Regions from separate parts of the Labrys sp. E2SS-1L genome, predicted to be linked through region 4. Evidence: riboswitches for the same ligand, from Rfam matches in the RefSeq annotation. Region 4 holds a riboswitch; each other region holds the start of a gene.
What was found. Region 4 has a riboswitch for cobalamin ahead of ACIGJE_RS08490 (DUF1636 family protein). Riboswitches for the same ligand answer to the same signal wherever they lie in the genome.
Positions count from the first base shown of each region.

Region 1: it holds a riboswitch for cobalamin, as region 4 does, so the genes downstream of both, ACIGJE_RS12010 (ABC transporter substrate-binding protein) here and ACIGJE_RS08490 (DUF1636 family protein) in region 4, are expected to answer to the same signal.
Region 2: it holds a riboswitch for cobalamin, as region 4 does, so the genes downstream of both, ACIGJE_RS14270 (ribonucleoside-diphosphate reductase subunit alpha) here and ACIGJE_RS08490 (DUF1636 family protein) in region 4, are expected to answer to the same signal.
Region 3: it holds a riboswitch for cobalamin, as region 4 does, so the genes downstream of both, ACIGJE_RS01745 (CbtB domain-containing protein) here and ACIGJE_RS08490 (DUF1636 family protein) in region 4, are expected to answer to the same signal.

Region 1 covers NZ_CP172712.1:2,604,083-2,609,651, forward strand. The annotation lists gene recQ (DNA helicase RecQ) at 1-631, opposite strand, end outside; gene ACIGJE_RS12005 (CobW family GTP-binding protein) at 913-1,881, shown strand; cobalamin riboswitch at 1,953-2,182, shown strand; gene ACIGJE_RS12010 (ABC transporter substrate-binding protein) at 2,375-3,418, shown strand; gene ACIGJE_RS12015 (FecCD family ABC transporter permease) at 3,420-4,442, shown strand; gene ACIGJE_RS12020 (ABC transporter ATP-binding protein) at 4,439-5,242, shown strand; gene ACIGJE_RS12025 (class I SAM-dependent methyltransferase) at 5,277-5,569, shown strand, end outside.
Region 2 covers NZ_CP172712.1:3,093,150-3,098,718, reverse strand. The annotation lists gene metE (5-methyltetrahydropteroyltriglutamate--homocysteine S-methyltransferase) at 1-2,264, shown strand, start outside; cobalamin riboswitch at 2,367-2,585, shown strand; gene ACIGJE_RS14270 (ribonucleoside-diphosphate reductase subunit alpha) at 2,694-5,569, shown strand, end outside.
Region 3 covers NZ_CP172712.1:387,840-393,408, forward strand. The annotation lists gene ACIGJE_RS01735 (UDP-glucose dehydrogenase family protein) at 267-1,583, opposite strand; gene ACIGJE_RS01740 (histidine phosphatase family protein) at 1,701-2,255, opposite strand; cobalamin riboswitch at 2,293-2,439, shown strand; gene ACIGJE_RS01745 (CbtB domain-containing protein) at 2,470-2,682, shown strand; gene ACIGJE_RS01750 (CbtA family protein) at 2,701-3,471, shown strand; gene ACIGJE_RS01755 (J domain-containing protein) at 3,942-4,538, shown strand; gene cobS (cobaltochelatase subunit CobS) at 4,821-5,569, shown strand, end outside.
Region 4 covers NZ_CP172712.1:1,847,006-1,852,574, reverse strand. The annotation lists gene cobN (cobaltochelatase subunit CobN) at 1-1,415, opposite strand, end outside; gene cobW (cobalamin biosynthesis protein CobW) at 1,415-2,449, opposite strand; gene ACIGJE_RS08490 (DUF1636 family protein) at 2,446-2,829, opposite strand; cobalamin riboswitch at 2,938-3,154, opposite strand; gene ACIGJE_RS08485 (hypothetical protein) at 3,250-3,615, shown strand; gene ACIGJE_RS08480 ((2Fe-2S)-binding protein) at 3,807-4,262, shown strand; gene ACIGJE_RS08475 (xanthine dehydrogenase family protein molybdopterin-binding subunit) at 4,267-5,569, shown strand, end outside.

The DNA.
Region 1 (5,569 bases), 760 kb from region 4:
AGACCTCGGCCTGGTTGAGACCGAGCCGCTCGATGATGTCGGCACGGGTGACCGGATCGGCCGTGGCGGTGAGGGCGATGCGCGGCACGCCGGGGAAGGACGCGGCGAGGCCGCCTAGCTCGCGATATTCGGGCCGAAAGTCGTGGCCCCACTGGCTGACGCAATGGGCCTCGTCGATGGCGAAGAGCGCGATGTCGGCATCGGCGATCAGGGCCTGGAAACCTTGCGTCGCCACGCGCTCGGGCGCGACATAGAGGAGGTCGAGCTTGCCGTCCATCAGGGAACGACGGACCTTATAGGCCTCCTCGCGCGACAGGGAGGAGTTGAGCGCCGCCGCCCGCACGCCGGCCTGCTTGAGTGCCTCGACCTGGTCGCGCATCAGCGCGATCAGCGGCGAGACCACGATGCCGACGCCGCGCCGGCACAGAGCCGGGATCTGGTAGCACAGCGACTTGCCGGCTCCCGTCGGGAACAGCACCACCGCATCGCCCCCTCCGGTGACATGGCGCACCACCGCCTCCTGCTGGCCGCGAAAGGCGGCGTAGCCGAACACGCTATTGAGGATGGCGAGTGGATCTCGCGGAGAGGAGAGGGTCATGCCGGCAGGATGCACCTTGGTGCCTGATTCCATTGCAGGGTGAAGCGTGAGGCTTACCCGACAAGGGCCGTGATTCGAAAATTTCCCGCATGGATTTCCTCTGCTGGCAGACAAATCCGGTGGAATGATCACGGTCGAGAATGCCAGCAAGCCTCTGCCCACCTGCGTGGCGATTGCTGGGGTGACGATGGTGAGAGCTCGCTTGCGATTGCGATAGTTATGTTATAACGTTTCATATAAATCAAAATTCAATGAGGCCTCCCGGCAGCGACATGCTGCGGGGCATCCGCAACGGATCAAGGAATTCCGACATCATGCAGCCCGCGCCGCAGACACCCGTCACCGTCCTCACCGGCTATCTCGGGGCAGGCAAGACCACGCTTCTCAACCGTATCCTGACCGAGAGCCACGGCAGGAAATATGCGGTCATCGTCAATGAGTTCGGCGAAGTCGGCATCGACAATGACCTTGTCGTGGATACCGACGAGGAAATCTTCGAGATGAACAATGGCTGTATCTGCTGCACGGTGCGCGGCGACCTCATTCGCATCATCGAGGGCCTGATGCGTCGGCGCGACCGCTTCGATGCCATCCTGATCGAGACGACCGGGCTGGCCGATCCCGCACCGGTTGCCCAGACGTTCTTCGTCGATGACGATGTGCGCGCCAAGACCCAGCTCGACTCCATCGTCACCGTGGTCGACGCCCGGCATTTGCTCGGCGAGATCGAGACGGCGCATGAGGCGCAGGAGCAGCTTGCCTTCGCCGACACGATCCTCCTCAACAAGATCGATCTGGTCACGGCAGAGGAACTCGATCGGGTGGTGAAGCGGATCCGTCGCATCAATCCCACCGCCACTCTCCACGAGACCCGGCGTTGCGACATCGCGCTCGACAAGGTGCTCGGCCGCGGCGCGTTCGACCTCGACCGTATCCTCGAAGCCGAGCCTGATTTCCTCGAGGGTTTCCATGACCACGACCATGACGATCATGTCGGCAGCTTCGCTCTCGTGTCCCAGGAGCCGCTCGATCCCGGCAAATTCATGCCCTGGCTCAACATGATCGTGCAACAGTTCGGCACGGACATGCTGCGCCTGAAGGGCATCGTCGCCTTCGATGGCGATCCGCAGCGCTTCGTCGTGCAGGGCGTGCACATGCTGCTCGAAGGCGATCATCAGCGTGCCTGGAAGCCCGAGGAGGAGCGTCGAAGCCGCCTGGTCTTCATCGGGCGCAACCTGCCGAAGGACGTGATCGAACAGGGCTTCCTGGCTTGTCGGGCCTGACGCGGGAAGGCAGGGCACGGCATCAGGGGCCGTTCGCTTTGCATATTCGCTTGACCGCGGTCGTGACGCCCCGATAACTGTGCGGTGACGGTTCCCGTCGGATGCAAGTCCGTCGGGAGTAATAGGGAACACGGTTCGGCTTTCTAAAAGCCCATGCCGTGGCTGCCCCCGCAACTGTAGGCGGATTGCCAAGTATCCCCGTGGCGCGAAAGGCGCCATGCCACTGTGGGTCTCCCATGGGAAGGCAGATGCAAGGCCTTTATCCGCGAGCCAGGAAACCTGCCGTCATCTCGATCAATCCCATGTCACGGGCGGGGATGCCCGGAACAGGAGACAATGTGACGTTTCTTCCCGACGTTTCGGGCGCTTGCCCGCCTGTTCCCTCCGCTTCGCACGCTCACGTCCTTTGCCACAGCCTGGCCTGAGGAAACCTCACGGTATTCGGCTGATGCTGAAGACCGCTGCTTCCCTTATCGCGAAACGAGAGAACGTCATGATCCTTTCAACGAGCAAGGCCCGCTGGTCCAGCTTCGCCGTCATGCTTGCGGCCAGCTTTGGCTTGGCGCTGGGTATCGATCCGGCGGCTGCGCAGGCAACGAAATATCCCCTCAAGCTCACCAATTGCGGCCGCACCGTCACCTTCGAGCATGCGCCGCAGCGCACCGTTTCCGTCGGCCAGAGCAGCACGGAGGTTCTCTATCTCCTCGGCCTGGCCGACAAGGTCGTCGGCACGGCGGTGTGGTTCGGCCCTGTATTGCCCGGCTATGAAGCGGCCAATGCCAAAATTCCGCGTCTGGCCGACAATGATCCGAGCTTCGAAAGCGTGATCGCCAGGAAGCCGGATCTTGTGACGGCGCAGTTCCAATGGCATGTCGGGCCTAGCGGTATTGTCGGCAAGCCCGAGCAGTTCGAGGAACTTGGCATCCCGACCTATGTTTCGCCCGCCGATTGCGTCGGCAAGGACAATTCCAGCGGCGGCGACGGCACGCGCGGCACCCTCTTCACCATGGATCTGGTCTATCGGGAGATCACCGAGCTTGCCGAGATCTTCGACGTGCAGGAGCGCGGGGCGAAAGTCGTCGCCGAGCTGAAAGCGCGTGAGGAAGCCGCCCGCCTCAAGATCGCGGCCGGCGATGGCAAGGTCTCCGCCGCCTTCTGGTTCTCGAGCGCCAAGGTCGACGTCGATCCCTATATGGCCGGCAAGAACAGCGTGCCGGGCTATATCATGTCCGCGTTGGGTGTGCGGAACGTCGTGGAGAGCGAGGAGGAGTGGCCGAGCGTCGGCTGGGAGACCATCGCCAAGGCCGATCCGACCATCATCGTCGCCGGCCGGATGGATCGTCGCCGCTATCCGGCCGACGACATCGCCGTGAAGCTCAACTTTCTCAAGACCGATCCGGTGGCAAGCCTGATGCCGGCGGTCAAGCAGGGCCATGTCGTGGAGATGGACGTGCAGGCGATGCAGCCGAGCGTGCGCGTCGTCGAGGGCATCGAGATGCTCGCCGATGCCATCCAGCGTTTCGGCCTGAAGCGCTGAGATGAATCGCCCCGTCACACGATTGCTGGCGATCGGGATGCTGGCGCTGGCGGTGCTCGTGCTGGCCCTCTGGCTGGGCGCCGCCATTGGCGAGACGGCCATTCCGATGGACGTCGTCGCCAAGACGGCTGCCAACCGCCTGTGGGGCGCCGGCTATGGTCTGGATCGCATCGATGAAGGCATCGTGTGGAACTACCGGCTGAGCCGCGCGGTCGTCGCGGCCTGCTGCGGCGCGGCCCTGGCGTTGTCGGGCGTCGTGCTGCAGTCGCTGCTGCGCAACGTCCTGGCCGATCCCTATGTCCTCGGCATCTCGGCTGGGGCATCGACGGGAGCGGTCGGGGTCGTCATCCTCGGCCTCGGGGCAGGGGTCCTGAGCCTGCCCGCCGGCGCCTTTCTCGGTGCGCTGACGGCCTTCGGCTTCGTCGCCTTGCTGGCGATGCGCTCGGGCCGCGGCACCGGCGCGGTGATCCTGGCCGGGGTCGCCGGATCCCAGCTCTTCAATGCCCTGACCTCCTTCATCGTTACCAAGGCGGCCAATGCCGAACAGGCGCGCGGCATCATGTTCTGGTTGCTGGGCAATCTCTCGGGTGTACGCTGGCCCGACGTCTGGCTGGCGCTGCCGGTCACGGCTGTAGGGCTGCTGGTCTGCCTGTGGCATGCCCGCGCGCTCGATGCCTTCACCTTCGGCACGGAATCGGCGGCGTCCCTCGGCATCTCCGTCCGGCGCGCCTATGTCGTGCTCGTCGGTGTTGCGGCGATGATGACGGCCGTGATGGTCAGTATCGTCGGATCGATCGGCTTCGTCGGGCTGGTGATCCCCCATGCGGCGCGGATGGTTGTGGGCGTGCGCCATGGGCGCCTGCTGCCGGCCAGCGCCTTGATCGGCGCCGTCTTCATGATCATCGCCGACATTCTGTCCCGCATCATCATCCCCGGCCAGGTTCTGCCGATCGGCGTGATCACGGCTCTGGTCGGTGCGCCGGCTTTCGCTCTCATCCTCAGCCAAAGAAAGGCGACGGCATGAGCCTGTCGGCCCACGATCTGTCCTGGTCGGCTGGTGGGGTCTCGATCCTGCACGGAGTATCGCTGGAGGTCCGTCCGGGCGAGTTGCTCGGCATCATCGGCCCGAACGGTTCGGGCAAGACCAGCCTGATGTCCCTGCTGGCCGGCATTCGCCGTCCGCAGGGGGGGCAGGTGCTTCTCTCGGGCCAGCCGCTCCATGGCCTCGCCCGCCGCGAAGTCGCACGCCGCATCGCCCTGGTCGAACAGCAGGCCGAGACGGCCGAGCGCATTACCGCCCGCCAGGCCGTGGAGCTTGGGCGAACACCGCATCTGGGGGCCTTCACGCCCTGGTCGAACCAGGACGATGCTATCGTCGACCTCGCGCTCGAGGAGGTGGCGATGACCGCCCTTGCCGGTCGCCTGTGGCACACGCTCTCCGGTGGGGAACGCCAGCGCCTCCACATCGCTCGTGCCCTGGCGCAGCAGCCGGAGATCCTGCTTCTCGACGAGCCCACCAATCATCTCGATATCGGCCACCAGATCGGCCTTTTGCATCTGGTGCACCGTCAGAACCTCACCGTGGTGGCGGCCCTGCATGACCTCAACCACGCGGCGATGTTCTGCGACCGCATTGCCCTGATGCAGGCGGGACGGATCGAGGCGATCGGTCCTCCGTCCGAGGTGCTGACGGCGGCGCGCATCCAGTCGGTCTTCGGTGTCGCCGCCGAAATCGTTCGCGACGGCGCGGGAGGCTGCTTCATTCGCTATCGGCATCCGGATCTTCCTGCACCGCGGGCGGGCTGGATCGCGGCGGCGTCATGACCCGCATCCGCCAACAGATGGAGAGAACCGTCAGATGACCAGCACCGGCACCGCGAATTACGATCTCAAGGAAGAGATCCGCGATTACTGGTCGGGGCGGTCGGAAACCTTCGACCGCGCCTTCGGGCATCACATTCCCGAAGGTCCGGAATTCGAGGCCTGGGCTGCGGCGATCCGCGATCATCTCGGCAGCGATCCGCGCCGGGTTCTCGACCTCGCCTGCGGCACGGGCGAGATCACCAAGCTGCTGCTGGCGCTCGGCCACGAGGTCACGGCCCTGGATTTTTCCGAGGCGATGCTGGCTGTCGCCCGGCGCAAGCATGCCGG
Region 2 (5,569 bases), 1.2 Mb from region 4:
TGCTCTCGACGGCAGCCCAGCTGCGCGCCAGCAACTGGGCCCGGCAGAGCCTCCTCGGCGTCACCCATATCCCCTCCAACGACTTTTCGCTCTACGACCAGGTTCTCGACATGAGTGCGACGGCCGGCGTCATTCCCCGCCACTATGGCTGGCAAGGCGGCCCCGTTCCGCTTTCGACCTATTTCGCCATGGCGCGCGGCAGCCAGGGCCGTAACGATCGCGGCCATGACGATCGCGACCATGCGGGCTGCAGCCACGGCGGCCATGGCGGCGGTGTCCCCGCCCTCGAGATGACCAAATGGTTCGACACCAACTATCACTACATGGTCCCCGAATTCCGTCGCGGCCAGGCCTTCGAACTGGCCTCGGCCAAGCCCATCGACGAATTCAGGGAGGCCGCAGCGCTCGGCTTCCATACCCATCCCGTGCTGATCGGGCCGGTGACCTATCTGCTGCTCGGCAAGAGCAAGGATACGGATCTCGATCCTCTCGCCCTTTTGCCAGGGCTCCTGCCCGTCTATGCCGAGATCCTGCGCAGGCTTGCCGCTGAGGGCGCGGACTGGGTGCAGTTCGACGAGCCCTGCCTGGTACTCGATCTCGACGAAAGGACGCGAAAGGCGCTGCGCCACGCCTATGACGTTCTCACCGGCGCCGTCTCCGATCTGAAGATCATGGTCGCGACCTATTTCGGCGGCCTCGGCGACAATCTCGAACTGGCACTCGGCCTGCCCAGCGCAGGCCTGCATCTCGATCTCGTCAGGGCGCCCGCGCAGTTGCGACAGGCGGTCGAACGGGCACCGGCGGACAAGGTGCTGTCGCTGGGCGTGATCGACGGGCGCAATGTCTGGCGGAGCGACCTGACCGCCCTGCTGGATCGCATCGAGCCGGAGGTCGCGGCCCTCGGCACCCACCGCGTCGTCCTCGCCCCGAGCTGTTCCCTGCTCCACGTTCCCTACGATATCGAGGCCGAGAGCGCGTTCGATCCCGAACTCCGCAGCTGGCTGGCCTTCGCCGTCCAGAAGATCGGCGAGCTGAAAACCTTGTCGACAGCCCTGGTCGACGGGCGGCGGGCCGTCGCTGATGAGCTCGCCCAATCGGACGCAGCAGCTGCGGCCCGCCGCGTATCCGCCCGTATACACGATACTGGCGTCGCCGCCCGAATGGCCGAGCTCACACCGGCCATGGGCGAGCGGCAACATCCCTATCCGCTGCGTCGCCGGGCCCAGGAGTGGCTCGGTCTGCCGCCCTTCCCCACCACGACCATCGGCTCCTTCCCGCAGACCGGCGCCGTGCGCAAAGCGCGCGCCGACCATGCCAAGGGCCTGATCGGCGATGCCGATTATTACGACTTCCTGCGCGAGGAGACCAGGCAGGCAATCGCCTGGCAGGAGAAGATCGGCCTCGACGTGCTGGTGCATGGCGAATTCGAACGCAACGACATGGTGCAGTATTTCGGCGAGCAACTGGCCGGCTACGCCTTCACCAAGCATGGCTGGGTCCAGAGCTATGGCTCGCGCTGCGTGCGCCCGCCAATCATCTATGGCGATGTCTCACGTCCTCAGGCCATGACGGTGGAATGGGCACGCTTTGCGCAATCCCTGACCAAGCGCCCGGTCAAGGGCATGCTGACCGGACCGGTCACCATGCTGCAATGGTCCTTCGTGCGGGACGACCTCGAGCGCGAGCAGGTCTGCCGGCAGATCGCCCTCGCCTTGCGCGACGAGGTCGGTGATCTGGAACGGGCCGGTATCCGCATCATCCAGATCGACGAGCCGGCCATTCGCGAAGGCCTGCCGCTCCGGCACGCCGAAAAGGAGGCCTATCTCGCCTGGGCCGTCGCCTGTTTCCGTCTCGCCGCCTCGGGGGTCGACGATGCCACGCAGATCCATACCCATATGTGCTATTCGGAATTCAACGACATCATCCATGCCATTGGCGGCCTGGACGCGGACGTGATCTCGATCGAGACTGCCCGGTCCAGAATGGAGCTGCTCGATGCGTTCCGAGCCTATCGCTACCCCAACGAGATCGGGCCCGGCGTCTACGACATCCACTCGCCCCGCTGCCCCACCGTGGCTGAAATGCGCGACCTTCTCGCCAGGGCGCAGGAGCGGATCGCCGGCGACCAGCTCTGGGTCAACCCCGATTGCGGCCTGAAAACCCGTGGCTGGGACGAAGTCCGCCCCGCCCTCGTCAACATGGTTGTTGCCGCCCGTCAACTTCGTGAGGCGACCACTCCGGCGCGGGCGGCGACATCCGCCTGAAAAAGTATGCCGGGGCATGAATTTTGTGCCCCGGCATCCTCTGTCCCCATTGAACAAAAGGGCGATACACACCATCTATTGACACATAGACAGCAAAGCATACTAGATACGGTATTCACAGGTCGCCGGATTCGCCTCCGGCGCTAAGAGGGAATCCGGTAGGCCTTAGGGCAAAGCCGGGGCTGCCCCCGCAACTGTAAGCGGAGAGCGGCTGTCGATTGGCCACTGGCCGAGAGGTGGGTTTACCCCGCCCTCCCCGGGAAGGCAGGCAGTCCGCAACGACCCGCGAGCCAGGAGACCTGCCTGTGGATGCGTATCGTTTCCTCGGGCGGGGTGCCCCGACGGATCGCCTTGCTCGCGGCGCATCATCCTGCGTCGGCGCGGAATGCGCTCCTCGGCCCAAGCCTCCAACATATTGGGGTTTGCCGAATGTCTCTTGATCTCGAAACTGCCACGACCACAAAGACGCCTTTTCCGGTTGCCGGCGCCGACAGGGCGAAGCCGGCCTCGGAGCCCGGCTACCAGGTCATTCGCCGCAATGGCAGCGTCACGCCTTTCGATGCCTCGAAGATCACGGTGGCCGTGACCAAGGCCTTTCTCGCCGTCGAGGGCCATTCGGCCGCCGCCTCGCGCCGGGTACATGACATCGTCGCCGACCTCACCGCCCAGATCGTCGCCGGCCTGACCCGCCGTGCCGACACGGGCCGTACCTTCCATATCGAGGAAATCCAGGACCGGGTGGAGCTCGCCTTGATGCGCGGCGAGCACCACAAGGTGGCGCGCGCCTATGTGCTCTATCGCGAACAGCACGCCCAGGAACGAGCCCTGGAGCGCGCCGCCAAGGCGGAGGCACAGGCCGGCACTACCCCTGCTTTGCGCATGAAGACGGCGGAGGGCACGCTGCTGCCGCTCGACCACGCGCGCCTCGCCGCCCTGGTGCGCGAAGCCTGCGCGGGCCTTGCCGACACCGATGCCGAGACGGTGCTGAACGAGACGCAGCGCAACCTCTATGACGGCATCAGCCAGGACGAACTGGCGCTGGCGCCGATTCTCGCCGCCCGCACCCTGATCGAGACCGAACCCGATTATGCCAAGGTCAGCGCCCGGCTGCTCAACGACAAGCTGCGCCGCGAAGCCCTCACCTTCGTCGCGGGCCGTCCCGAACAGGCGACGCAGGCCGAGATGGCGAGCCGCTACGCCGAATATTTCCACGACTATATCCGCGTCGGCATCGCCAACGAACTGCTCGATCCGGAACTCGGTCGCTTCGACCTCGCTCGCCTTGCAGCCTCCCTCAAGCCCGAGCGCGACTTGCAGTTCGATTATCTCGGCCTGCAGACGCTCTATGACCGCTATTTCCTGCATGTGCGCGGCACGCGTTTCGAGCTGCCACAGGCCTTCTTCATGCGCGTGGCCATGGGCCTGGCCCTACGCGAAATCGACCGGGAAGCCCGCGCCATCGAGTTTTACGATCTTCTGTCCTCCTTCGACTTCATGGCCTCGACGCCCACCCTGTTCAATTCCGGAACGCTGCGCGCCCAGCTCTCCTCCTGCTTCCTGACCACCGTGTCCGACGACCTCGAAGGCATCTTCAAGGCGGTGAAGGACAACGCGCTGCTCGCCAAATATTCCGGTGGCCTCGGCAATGACTGGAGCAATGTGCGTGGGCTCGGCGCCCATATCAAAGGCACCAATGGCGAAAGCCAGGGCGTGGTGCCCTTCCTCAAGGTCGCCAACGATACCGCCATCGCCGTCAACCAGGGCGGCAAGCGCAAGGGCGCGGTCTGCGCCTATCTGGAGACCTGGCATGTCGACATCGAGGAATTCCTCGATCTGCGCAAGAACACGGGTGACGACCGCCGCCGCACCCACGACATGAACACCGCCAACTGGGTGCCGGATCTGTTCATGGAACGTGTGGAGCAGGATGGCCCCTGGACCCTGTTCTCACCGGACGAAACGCCGGATCTGCACGATCTCTACGGCCCCGCCTTCAAGGCCGCCTATGAGGCGCATGAGGCACGCGCCGCGCGCGGCGAGCTGAAGGTCTCCAGGCAGGTCCGTGCCCAGGATCTATGGCGCAAGATGCTGACCATGCTGTTCGAGACCGGGCATCCCTGGATCACCTTCAAGGATCCCTGCAATATCCGCTCGCCCCAGCGTCACGTCGGCGTGGTGCACTCCTCGAACCTGTGCACCGAGATCACGCTGAACACCTCCCATGACGAGGTGGCCGTGTGCAATCTCGGCTCGGTGAACCTTGCTGCCCATGTCGATGCCAGCGGCCTGATGTTCGACAAGCTCAGGGCGACGGTGACGACGGCGATGCGCATGCTCGACAACGTCATCGACATCAATTTCTACACCATTCCCGAGGCACGGCGCTCCAACCTCAGGCACCGGCCCGTCGGCTTGGGCATCATGGGCTTCCAGGATGCGCTGCAGACCTTGCGCCTGCCCTACGCCTCCGACGACGCCGTGCGCTTCGCCGACGAGAGCATGGAAGCCGTATCCTTCCACGCCATCTCGGCCTCGACAGACCTGGCGGCCGAGCGTGGTCGCTATCCCAGCTTCGAGGGATCGCTGTGGTCGCAAGGCATTCTGCCGATCGACTCGGTCGGCCTGCTCGCCGAGGCGCGCGAGGGCGCCAGCTTCGACGTGAGCTCGACCCTGGCCTGGGACATGTTGCGCCAGCGCGTGAAGACGGTCGGCATGCGCAATTCCAACACCATGGCGATCGCGCCGACGGCGACGATCTCCAACATCTGCGGCGTCTCGCAATCGATCGAGCCGGCCTATCAGAACCTCTTCGTCAAATCGAACATGTCGGGGGATTTCACGGTGGTGACCTCGGCCCTGGTCCGCGATCTCAAGACGCGCGGCCTGTGGGACGAGGTCATGATTTCCGATCTCAAATATTTCGATGGCTCGCTCGGACAGATCGATCGCATCCCCGAGGATCTGAAGGCTCTCTATGCCACCGCTTTCGAGATCGACACGGCCTGGCTGATCGAAGCCGCGGCGCGCCGGCAGAAATGGATCGACCAGGCCCAGTCGCTCAACCTCTACATCGCCAACCCCTCCGGCAAGAAGCTCGACACGCTCTACCGCCTGGCCTGGAAGCGTGGTCTGAAGACGACCTATTACCTGCGCTCGCGCTCGGCCACCCATGTCGAGAAATCGACGCTGAAGGGCACCGACGGCAAGCTCAATGCCGTCTCCGCCACGGTGCCGCAGGCGGCCGCGCCGATCCTGATCGAGGCTCAGCCGGACCTGGCTGCATCGGAAGCCTGGGGCAAGGCCTG
Region 3 (5,569 bases), 1.5 Mb from region 4:
CGCCGTGTGAGCCTTATAGTATGATAATTCTTAGCGCTTTGATCCAATCAAGATCGCCGCCCTGCAACCATGAGTTGGGACTTGATGCAAATCCGCAACAGGCCTGTCATTTCTCGCGCCTGCGCTTGACAGCCGCGTGGCTGCATTCCGGTCGGTGCGAACCGGACATGCTGGCCCTCCCCCCAAACGAGGCGAGGACCTCCCGCTGTCTTCTCAAACCAGTTGCGCCAGCGCCCGGCCGCACGAATATGCGGGGCGTCTTCCGCTCAGGGCGCCGTTCCCTCGCGCCCGATGCTCTCATAGCGGAAGCCGTGCCGCTTCATGTCTTCGAGCCGGTAGATGTTGCGCAGGTCCACGATCACCGGGTGCGTCAGCAGGTTCTTGACCCGCTCGAGGTCGAGCGCCCGGAACTCGTCCCATTCGGTGACGATCACCGCGACATCGGCACCGTCGAGGCAGTCATAGGCGCTGGAGCGATAGTCGACATCGCTCAGAACCTTGTGGGCCTCCTCCATTGCCTGGGGATCATAGGCACGGACCTTGGCTCCCTTGTCCTGCAAGGCGAGCACGATCGGGATCGAGGGGCTGTCGCGCATGTCGTCGGTGTTCGGCTTGAAGGCAAGGCCGAGCAGGGCCACCGTCTTGCCGGCGATATTGCCGTCGAGGGCCGCGATGACGCGGCGTGCCATCGCCGCCTTGCGGGCATCGTTGACCCCGACCACCGCCTCCACGATGCGCAGGGGCACGCCATGCTCCTGGCCGGTGCGCAGCAGTGCCAGCGTATCCTTGGGAAAGCACGAGCCGCCGAAGCCCGGCCCGGCATGCAGGAATTTGGAGCCGATGCGGTTGTCGAGGCCGATGCCGCGCGCCACCTCCTGCACGTTGGCACCGGCCTTCTCGCACAGGTCCGCGATTTCGTTGATGAAGGTGACCTTGGTCGCAAGGAAGGCGTTGGCGGCATATTTGATCAGTTCGGAGGTGCGCCGGGCCGTGAACAGCAGCGGCCCCTGGTTGAGATGGAGCGGGCGATAGACCTCGGCCATCACCTCCTTGGCCCGTTCGTCCTCGGTGCCGACCACGATGCGGTCGGGGCGCTTGAAATCCTCGATCGCCGCCCCTTCGCGCAGGAATTCGGGGTTCGACACCACGCGGACATCGGCGTCGGGCCGGACCTCGCGGATCAGCCGCTCGACCTCGTCCCCAGTGCCGACCGGCACGGTCGACTTGGTCACCACCACCGTGAAGCCCTCGACCGCCGCGGCGATCTCGCGTACCGCGCCATAGACATAGGACAGGTCCGCATGGCCGTCGCCACGGCGCGAGGGCGTGCCGACGGCCAGGAACACCACGGCTGCATCGCGCACGGCGGGGGCGAGCTCGGTGGTGAAGGACAGGCGCTTCTCGCGCACATTGCGCGCCACCAGATCCTCCAGGCCCGGCTCGTAGATCGGCATGCGGCCGGCCAGCAGGCCCTCGATCTTGGCCGGATCCTTGTCGACGCACGTGACGACATGGCCGAAATCGGCGAGGCACGCCCCCGTCACCAGGCCGACATAACCCGTACCGATCATTGCAACGCGCATGACATCAATCCTGTTTGGGCGACTAACCCGCCAGAGGCGTGTCTACAAAAGGCCCGGCGACATGCCAATGACGAAAAAGGAAAAGCAGCTCTGCTGGAAGGCCCAGCCGGAGCGCCTCTATGTCTCCAGCCGCAGCGACCAGCCGCGGGCAGAAGGCCTGAGATCGGCACTCGCCAGCGGAGCGGCCTCGATGCGCCAGAAGGAACGAGGCTCGCTGCCGAGGACATGAATGATCGCCGCGCGCAACACCGAGGCATGGGTGACGGCCAGCGTGAAGCCCTCGAACCGCCCGCCATCGAGCCAGGCGCCGACCCGCGCGATCAGGGCCGCAATGCTCTCTCCGCCATGCGGGCAGGCCTGCGGATCGGTCAGCCACGCTCCAAGCGCTTCGGGCTCGGCGGCGGCCACCGCCTCCAGGCCGAGCCCCGCCCAGCGGCCATGGTCGCATTCGCGCAGTGCCCCGTCGATCTCGGGTTCGAAGCCGAGGGTCTGCGCCGTCTGGCGGGCCCTGAGCGCCGGACTGCTCAGGATGCGGGTCGCCTTGGCAAAACGCCCCTGCAGGTCCCGGGCCGCCTGTGCCCCCCTTGCGTCGAGCGCCTCGTCGAGCGGAAACCCCGCCGCACGCAGTGTGGGCGTCGCGCCATGGCACAGCAGGGTCAGGCGTGGCGTCATGAAGGCATTTCCCCAAGATAAAGTCGCTTCCGGAATATTGACATATCCGTGACTTGGGCTCTTATGGAAGAGCTTTGCCAAGGGTGGGAAGCCGGTGGAATTCCGGCACGGTCGCGCCACTGTGAACGGCGGCGCTGCGGCGTCAATCCGGAAGTCAGACCTCTTCCAAGGCAGCATGACTCGTAACGGGACGCGTAATCCCAAGGAGCTTTTCATGACCACCGCAACTCTGGCACCCGTCGCCCAGCAGCCGATCGCCATCCCGGTCCGCGAGATCCTGCCCTGGGCGCTCTTCACCGTGCTCCTGGCCGTGCTCGCCATCTATTTCGTCGGCGCCGAACAGGGCGCGACCTCGCTGATTCCCGGCGTCTACATCCACGAATTCGTGCATGACGCTCGCCATCTGCTCGGCTTCCCCTGCCACTAGGGCGCTTGGACACACGACATGGTTAGATCGCTTTTGATCCGGGGGATGCTGATCGGCATCCTGGCCGGACTGTTTGCGTCTGGCTTCGCCTGGGTGTTCGGTGAACCCCAGGTCGACGCAGCCATCGCTTTCGAGGAAAGCCACGCATCCGAGCCGGCGCCCGCTCCGACAGCTGCGCCGGCTCCCGGCGCTGCGCAGACGACCGCAGCCCATGAACACGAGGAAGAGCCGGTCAGCCGGCCGGTCCAGGCCAGCTACGGGCTCGTCACAGGCATGGTCGCCTATGGCGCAGCGCTCGGCGGCATCTTCGCCCTGATCTTTGCCTTCGCGCAGGGCCGGATCGGCGGCCTCAGCCCGCGCGCAACCGCCGGATTGATCGCCGTCATCGGCTTCGCCGCCATCATGGTGGTGCCGCAGATCAAATATCCCGCCAATCCACCGGCCGTCGGCAATCCCGACACGATCGGCCTGCGCACCGCCTTCTATTTCGGCTTGATCCTGCTGTCCCTCGTGACGATGGCGGCGGCGCTGGGCACCGCGAACCGGCTCGCCGCCAGCCTCGGCCGCTGGAACGCCAACCTCGTGGGGGTGGCAGCCTATCTGGCGGTGATGGTGGTGGCCATGCATATCCTGCCGACGGTCAACGACATCCCGGCTGATTTTTCGGCCACGGTGTTGTGGAAGTTCCGTATCGCCTCACTCGGCATCCATGCCGTGCTGTGGGCAACGCTGGGGATCGCCTTCGGCATTGCAGCACAGAAACTGCTGCAGGCCCCCGCTCGCCGCTGAAAAGGGGCCGGCCAACCGCGTCAAACGTCGCATTTTTACAACACTGGCCCGATTTCAGGCCGGTTTTCAAAATTTATTTCATTTCGCACTTGCGAAATGAACCGATGAGGATCACTTTAGGGACGTGGCGGATGCGCCTTTGCGCTCCCCCACTGCCCTCCTTGGGCGTTTCCTCCCTAAGACTTGGGCCGCCATTTGGGCGGCCTCTTTCTTTTTCGGGTCAGCGGACCCCATATTTCAAATTCTGCAGCGGCATTTCGCCTCGATTAACCCCAGGGCAAAGCGTGCTCAGCTATGAACGCTTGGTTGCTCTCGCTTTCTGGTTCCAAGCCATTCCCATGGATTGGCTGAAGCGTTTTTGCGATTTGATGTGCTTCGTTCAAGTTACAAAACGCTCTTGCGTCCAAGCTCGCGCTTGCCCATTTGTGTTCACCCTCGCATAGTGTGTCATTATGGATCTGGACTCGCCCTTGTTTGATCGCATCCGGGTGCGCCCAAGGGCCGAAGAGGTCCAGCCGGCGAGCGTACGGCTATGCGAACATGCCGGTTGTCGGAACGCCGGCGAATTTCGCGCGCCCAAGGGGCGCAACCGCGAGGGCCAGTTCTGGCATTTCTGCCTGGAACATGTGCGCGACTACAACAAGACCTACAATTATTTCGCCGGCCTGCCGGACGACTCGGTGAGCGCCTATCAGCGCGATGCCGCCACCGGCCATCGCCCGACCTGGACGATGGGGGTCAATCCCTGGGCCAAGAAGCGCGGCGAAGGGCCGCAACCCGGCCCCGAGATCCATGACGGCTTCGGTTTCTTCGACGAGGATCACGGCTTCCGCCGCCCGCAAGGGACGCCCGAACCCGAGAGACGGCGGCTGAAATTGCTGGAGCGCAAGGCCCTCGACGCGCTCGATCTGCCGGAAACGGCCAGCGGCCCGGAAATCAAGGCGCGCTACAAGACGCTGGTCAAACGTCTCCATCCCGATGCCAATGGCGGGGATCGATCCAGCGAAGATAAATTGCGCGGGATCATCCAGGCCTATAATACGCTGCGTAGCGCCGGGCTCTGCTGAGCGCCCGCAACACCGGCGAGGCTTCCGGGCTTGGAGCGTGTCCAATCCGGGAAATCTCCGCCAGATCGTCGAGACGACGTCGAGCGTCCCATGCCCCGCCTGGCGAGACAGGGAAATTCGGCCAAGGCGTTTTGTGATTTGAATGACCAGCTTCAAGTCGCAAAGACGCGTCGAACCAGGGAGTTGGAGTAAAAGTGCGCTTTTACTCCAGGGCCGGCATCGTCCGGCCCGCTGGAACTGATTGTCGGCTGCGCCGCCCTGGCGCCAGCCAAGGAAGGCATAATGACTGACGCAACGACACCGGCCAATCTGCCGGACATCATGGTTTCGGCCAAAAAGCTGTTTGGTTTCGATACGGATCTCGAAGTACCGGCCTATTCCCAGTCCTCCGACCACGTCCCGGACCTCGATCCCGATTATCTTTTCGACAAGCCGACGACCCTGGCGATCCTGGCGGGCTTCGCCCACAATCGCCGCGTAATGGTCACGGGCTATCACGGCACGGGCAAATCGACGCATATCGAGCAGGTCGCCGCCCGCCTCAACTGGCCCTGCGTGCGCATCAATCTCGACAGCCACGTCTCGCGTATCGACCTCGTCGGCAAGGACGCCATCGTCCTCAAGGACGGCAAGCAGGTCACCGAGTTCCGCGACGGCATGCTGCCCTGGGCCCTGCAGAACAACATCGCTTTGGTGTTCGACGAATATGACGCCGGCCGGCCCGACGTGATGTTCGTGATCCAGCGCGTGCTGGAAATCTCAGGCAAGCTGACCTTGCTCGACCAGAAGCGCGTGATCCGCCCCCACCCGGCCTTCCGCCTGTTCGCCACCACCAACACGGTGGGCCTGGGCGACACTTCCGGCCTCTATCACGGCACCCAGCAGATCAACCAGGGCCAGATGGACCGCTGGTCGATCGTGACCACGCTGAACTATCTGCCGCATGACAAGGAAGTCGACATCGTGCTGGCCAAGGCCAAGCACTATCAGAAGAGCCCGAACGGCCGCGACATCGTCAACAAGATGGTGCG
Region 4 (5,569 bases):
CGATGGGGAGGGTCGGACCGCAGGTCCGGGGTAGGGTGGGAATCACCACGGTCGAGGCAGTCACCCCACCCCGACGCTACGCGTCGACCCTCCCCATCGAGGGGAGGGTATGACTGGGCAACCAGCTCCAGCAGATCGGCGCCGTTCTCCGGCAGGTCACCCACCGCATAGCCTTCGTCCCGAAGCCGCTCCAGGATCGCCAGGGCCGAGGCGGGTGCATCGAGGCCGACGGCATGCGCGAGACGGCCATCCGCGCCCGGATAGTTCGAGAGGATCAGGCCGAGCCTGCGCTCCGCCCGCGCCTTCGTGGCAAGCTTCGCCCAAGCGACGGCCTTGGCAGCCACGGCGGCGATGCGCTCGTCATGCGGGGCATGGGCGAGACGGGTAAAGGTGCCCTCCTCGCGTTCGGCCTTGAAGGAGATCACGCCGGCCGAAAGACGGCCGTCGAGTTCGGGCAGTGCGACATGCATGGCAAGGTCGCTGGCCGACAGCCCGCGGGTCGAGGCCTCCCAGGCCTCCTGCGCCGAGGAAGAGGTGATCACCTGCAGGACCGGACAACCGGCCACGTCGAGCGGCGAGGCACCGTCGTCGTCCAGGGCAGAAAAGGCGGTGGCGTTGAGGATCACCGCCGGCTTGAGTTCCCTAAGCTGTCGGCGCACCCACTGCGCCGTCTCCCCGTCCTTGAGCGAACCGACATAAAGCGCCGTGGCGGCGAGACCCTCGGCATCGAGCGCCCGCACCAGGGCTTCGATGGGGGCAGTGTCAGCGGAGAGCAGGATGGAGCGGTAGAAGAGGATGGCGGCCTTCCCTGGGACCGCAGGCGTCTCGCCTGCCCTTTGCCCCTCCGGCAAGCGCGGTGTTTCCGAGAGCAGGCGAGACGCCTGCGGTCCCAGAAAGATCCCGTATTTCGGCACGGCCACTGGCGCTTCCGGTTCGCCGAAATCGAGGCCGCCCAGCCTGGCGGCATAGAGCAGCGAGGCCTGGGCATTCCGGGGGCCGCCTTCACGCCAGTATTGGGCGAGCCGATCCAGCGCCTCCTGCGGCACGGTGGAGAGCTGAGACAGGCGCCCGTCGGGCCTGTCGTCACCGGGAATGAGGGCGAGCGCGATGCCATGGGTGCGCGCCGCCGCCGCCAGTTCCTCCACGCCATAGCGCCAATAATCGAGGCCACCGAGCAGGCGTACCACGATCGCCTTGGCATGGCGGGCCGTCTGATCGATGTAGAGGTCAACGGACATCGGATGGCGCAGCTTCTGCAGCGGCGCCAGGCGCAAATCGTCGAGGCCGGAAGCGGCTGCCAGGGCAAGGTCGCTGTCGGTCAGCGAGGCAAACACGATCGCGCCGGGTGCCTGACCCAGATCGATGGCGGCCTCGCTGGCATCGAGCGAACGCGTATCGGCCGGCAGCAGATGCATCAGCCCTCCAGCGTCTTGCGGATGCCGGCCTGGTCGATGCCCTTCTCGCCGATGATGACGAGGCGGCTCGAACGGGTTTCCTCCGGCGCCCAGGCGCGGTCGAAATGCTGCGAGAAACGGGCGCCGACGCCCTGGACCAGCATGCGCATCGGCTTGCCATCGACGGCGACGAAACCCTTGATGCGCAGGATATCGTGTTCCTCGGCCGCCGCCTTCAGCTTACGCACCAGGGCGTCGGCGTCGAGGATGGCCGGCAGGTCGACGATGAAGGTGTCGAAATCGTCATGGTCGTGCTCGGCTTCGTGATCGTGGTGGGAGGGACGCGCCTCCAGATCGTTCTCGGCCGCTGCCCCGAGCCCGAGCAGCACGGCGGCATCGATGCGGCCCTCGGAGGTGCGCACCACCTTGACGGCGCGCGGCACGGTCTTCTCGATATCCTTCTCCACGCTGTCGGCCTCGCCGGCTGAGAGGAGATCAGCCTTGTTGAGCACGACGAGGTCGGCGCAGAGGAGCTGGTCCTCATAGACCTCCTCGAGCGGATTGTCGTGATCGAGGGAAGCGTCGCCCTCGGCCTGGCGCTTGAGCTCTTCCGGATCATCGGCGAAGCGGCCGGCTGCGACCGCGGCACCGTCGACCACGGCGATGACGCCGTCGACGGTGACGCGCGAGCGGATCGCCGGCCAGTTGAAGGCCTTGACCAGCGGCTTGGGCAGAGCGAGGCCGGAGGTCTCGATCACGATGTGCTCGGGTGCGTTCGGACGCGCCAGCAGCGTCTCCAGAGCTGGCACGAAATCGTCGGCCACCGTGCAGCAGATGCAGCCATTGGCGAGTTCGACGATGGCGTCTTCCGGGCAGCTCTCGATGCCGCAGGACTTCAGGATGTCGCCATCGACGCCGACATCGCCGAATTCATTGACGATCAGCGCCAGCCTGCGGCCATTGGCGGTGGCGAGCAGGTTGCGGATCAGCGTCGTCTTGCCAGCCCCGAGAAAGCCGGTGACGATGGTGCAGGGAACCTTGGTGTGCGCGTTCATTCGGCGGCGTCCTTGAGAGTTGATAGGGGTGGGATGCGCGCGATCATGCTGCGCTTGAAGACTTCGGGACGGCCGCGCCAGGGCATCAGGCCGTCGCTGGAATTGGCCAGCAGCCCGATGCCGGTGAGAATGTCGGGGCCGCTCTCGGCGGTGAGGTCGCCGAAGACATAGGTCCAGGTACCGGGCGCCGACAGCGCCACCGTGCAGGAGCGCTTGCAATTGCCCAGGCACTCGACAGGTTGCAGCTCGACGCTTTCAGGTAGCATGCCGGCGAGCGCATCGCGCAACCGGGCGCCCTGGCGCGGCGCCTCGGGGTCATCGCCCTCGCGCCTGCAGGTCACGCAGACGAGCAGCCGGACTGGAAGAGGTGTTTCTGGCATCGGCCCTGTTCATCGCCGCCGGAGCGGATGGAGGGCGCGGGACCGACGGCAGGGCCGGCGATCGTCCGGGTAGACGGAACCGGCCTCCGAGGCGCCCCGCCCGGACCGGTGACAGCAGTGCGACCGGCAGGTCTCCTGGCTCGCAGCTCATCGCCTCCCGCCGCCTTCCCGGTCACCCAGTGGCCTCAAGGCGGGACGCTCGCCGCTTACAGTTGCGGGGGCAGCCGCGGCTTTGGCATCCAAGGCAGCCGTCGACCGGCCTCCTCTTATCCGCACCGCATTCCCTCTTCTCTCTTAACGAGAGACCGATCGTGGCTGACATAAGGGGTGCGCGGACAGGCTTGTCAATGTTCCCGCTTCCAAAGCACGCGCAAAATCCGGCATAAAGGGCAGCAACGTCGCCATATCAACGAGATTGCCATGCCCGAAGAGAAGCCGCCGGCACCGCCGCCCGAGCCGCAAAAGATCGACGTCATCTTCCGCGGCGGTTCGGTGACGGCTATCGGCGTCGTGCTCGCCTTCTCGCTCGGCTTCCTCAACAACTGGGCCTCGCAGCCGGGAACCTGGATCCCGGAAGACCTGGCGGCCGTCTTTCTCATCGGGGGCGGCATCGTCTTCCAGGTCTGGGCGCTGGCGGGCATGCTCTCGCCCACTTCACTGGAGGGACCAGTCTATCGCCGCATCGTGCGCACCTTCATGATCGGCCTTATCCTCGTCTCGGTCGGTGTCCTTGTCGCCATCGCCGGCGACGCGCTCGGCTACAGCCGGATCTGGTTCAAGCAATAGTCGGGCCTTCCGAACGGGCGGCGACGTTTCTCGATCGTTTCCAGACTGCACAAACTCTCACGTCTGCGTTACCCGTCACCCCGGCGCCATGATTGCCGCCACAATTTGGCCTTCCCGCAATCGCCCACCAGAAGGCCGACGCCGATGGGCCCGGTTCTTCTGCCCGGCATCTGCCGCTGGAAGGCCTGCCCATGGTTGCCATCACCGTCAATTCGACCACCCACCAGCTCGACATCGAGCCCGAGACCCCTTTGCTCTGGGTCCTGCGCGATGAACTCGGCCTCACCGGCACCAAGTTCGGCTGCGGCATCGCCCAATGCGGCGCCTGCACCGTCCATGTGAACGGCGCCGCCATCCGTTCCTGCCAGACCCAGATCGGCGACGTCGACGGCGCCACCATCACCACGATCGAGGGCCTGTCGGCGGACGGCAAGCATCCGGTGCAGCAGGCCTGGCTGGCTGAGGACGTGCCGCAATGCGGCTATTGCCAGTCGGGCCAGATCATGGCCGCCGTTGCCTTCCTGAAGGACACGCCAGCGCCCACCGACGCGGATATCGACAACGGCATCACCAATATCTGCCGCTGCGGCGCCTATCCGCGCATCCGCGCCGCCATCCATCGCGCCGCAGAGCTGATGAAGGGATGAGGCCATGAATGCGATCGACCGCACCTCCGCCGCGCTGAGCCGGCGCAGCTTTCTCGCCATCGGCCTCTCGGCCGCCGGCGGCCTGATGATTGGCGGGTTCATCCCCAATGCCGCCGAGGCCCTTGATATTGCCGACGAGCCCTGGGCCGGCACAGCCACTGACGGCGAGATCAACGCCTGGATCCTGATCGAGCCCGACGACACCGTGATCATCCGCGTGGCGCAATCGGAAATGGGCGAAGGCATCTTCACGGCCCTGCCGATGATCGTCGCCGAGGAGCTCGGCTGCGACTGGGCCAGGGTGAAGCCCGAATACGCCTCGGCCAGCCGGAACCTGCGCGAGAACACCGTCTACAAGCGCATGGGCACCGGCGGTTCCGGCGCCGTGCGCCGCTCGCGCGAATTCCTGCAGGCGGCCGGCGCCAATGCCCGCGAAAGGCTGGTGCAGGCAGCTGCCACGCGCTGGCAGGTGCCGGCCGAAAGCTGCAGTGTCGATGCCGGCAAGGTGCTGCACCGGGCCAGCAATCGCAGCCTGCGCTTCGGCGAGCTTGCCGGCGAGGCCGCCAAGGTCACGCTGGCCAAGGAGCCAGCGATCAAGACGCCCGAGCAGTTCACGCTGATCGGCAAGCCGTTGGCGCGCCTGGATACGCCGCCCAAGCTGACGGGAGCGGCAAAATTCGGCATCGATATCCGCCTGCCGGACATGGTCTATGCCGCCGTGGTGACCTGCCCCGTCTTCGGCGGCCGCGTGAAATCCCATGACGAGGCCGCCATCAAGGGCCGCCGCGGCATCCTGGCCGTGGTGCCGATCGAAGGCGGCCTCGCCGTGGTGGCCGACCGGTTCTGGCGCGCCAAGGAAGCGGCGCTCGCCTTACCGGTGATCTGGGAGGAGGGTCCGGCTGCCGAAACGGACAGCAAGCGCTTCGACGCCGACTATGTCGCCGCGCTCGACGGCCCCGCTGTCACGGCGCACAAGGAAGGCGACGTCGACACCGCCCTCGCCCGCGGCAAGCGTGTCGACGCTCTCTACCAGGCGCCGCACCTGGCCCACGCCCCGATGGAACCGCTCAACTGCACCGCCCATGTCCATGACGGCAAGGTCGAGGTCTGGATGGGCACGCAGAACCCCGACATGGCGCTCCAGCTCGCCGCCAAGGCGGCGGGCGTCGCGCCCTCCGCGGTGGAAATCCACAATTGCTTCCTCGGCGGCGGCTTCGGCCGGCGCGCCGTCAACGACGAACTCGTGCAGGCCGTGACGGTGTCGAAGGCTGTCGGCAAGCCGGTCAAGCTGGTGTGGACGCGCGAGG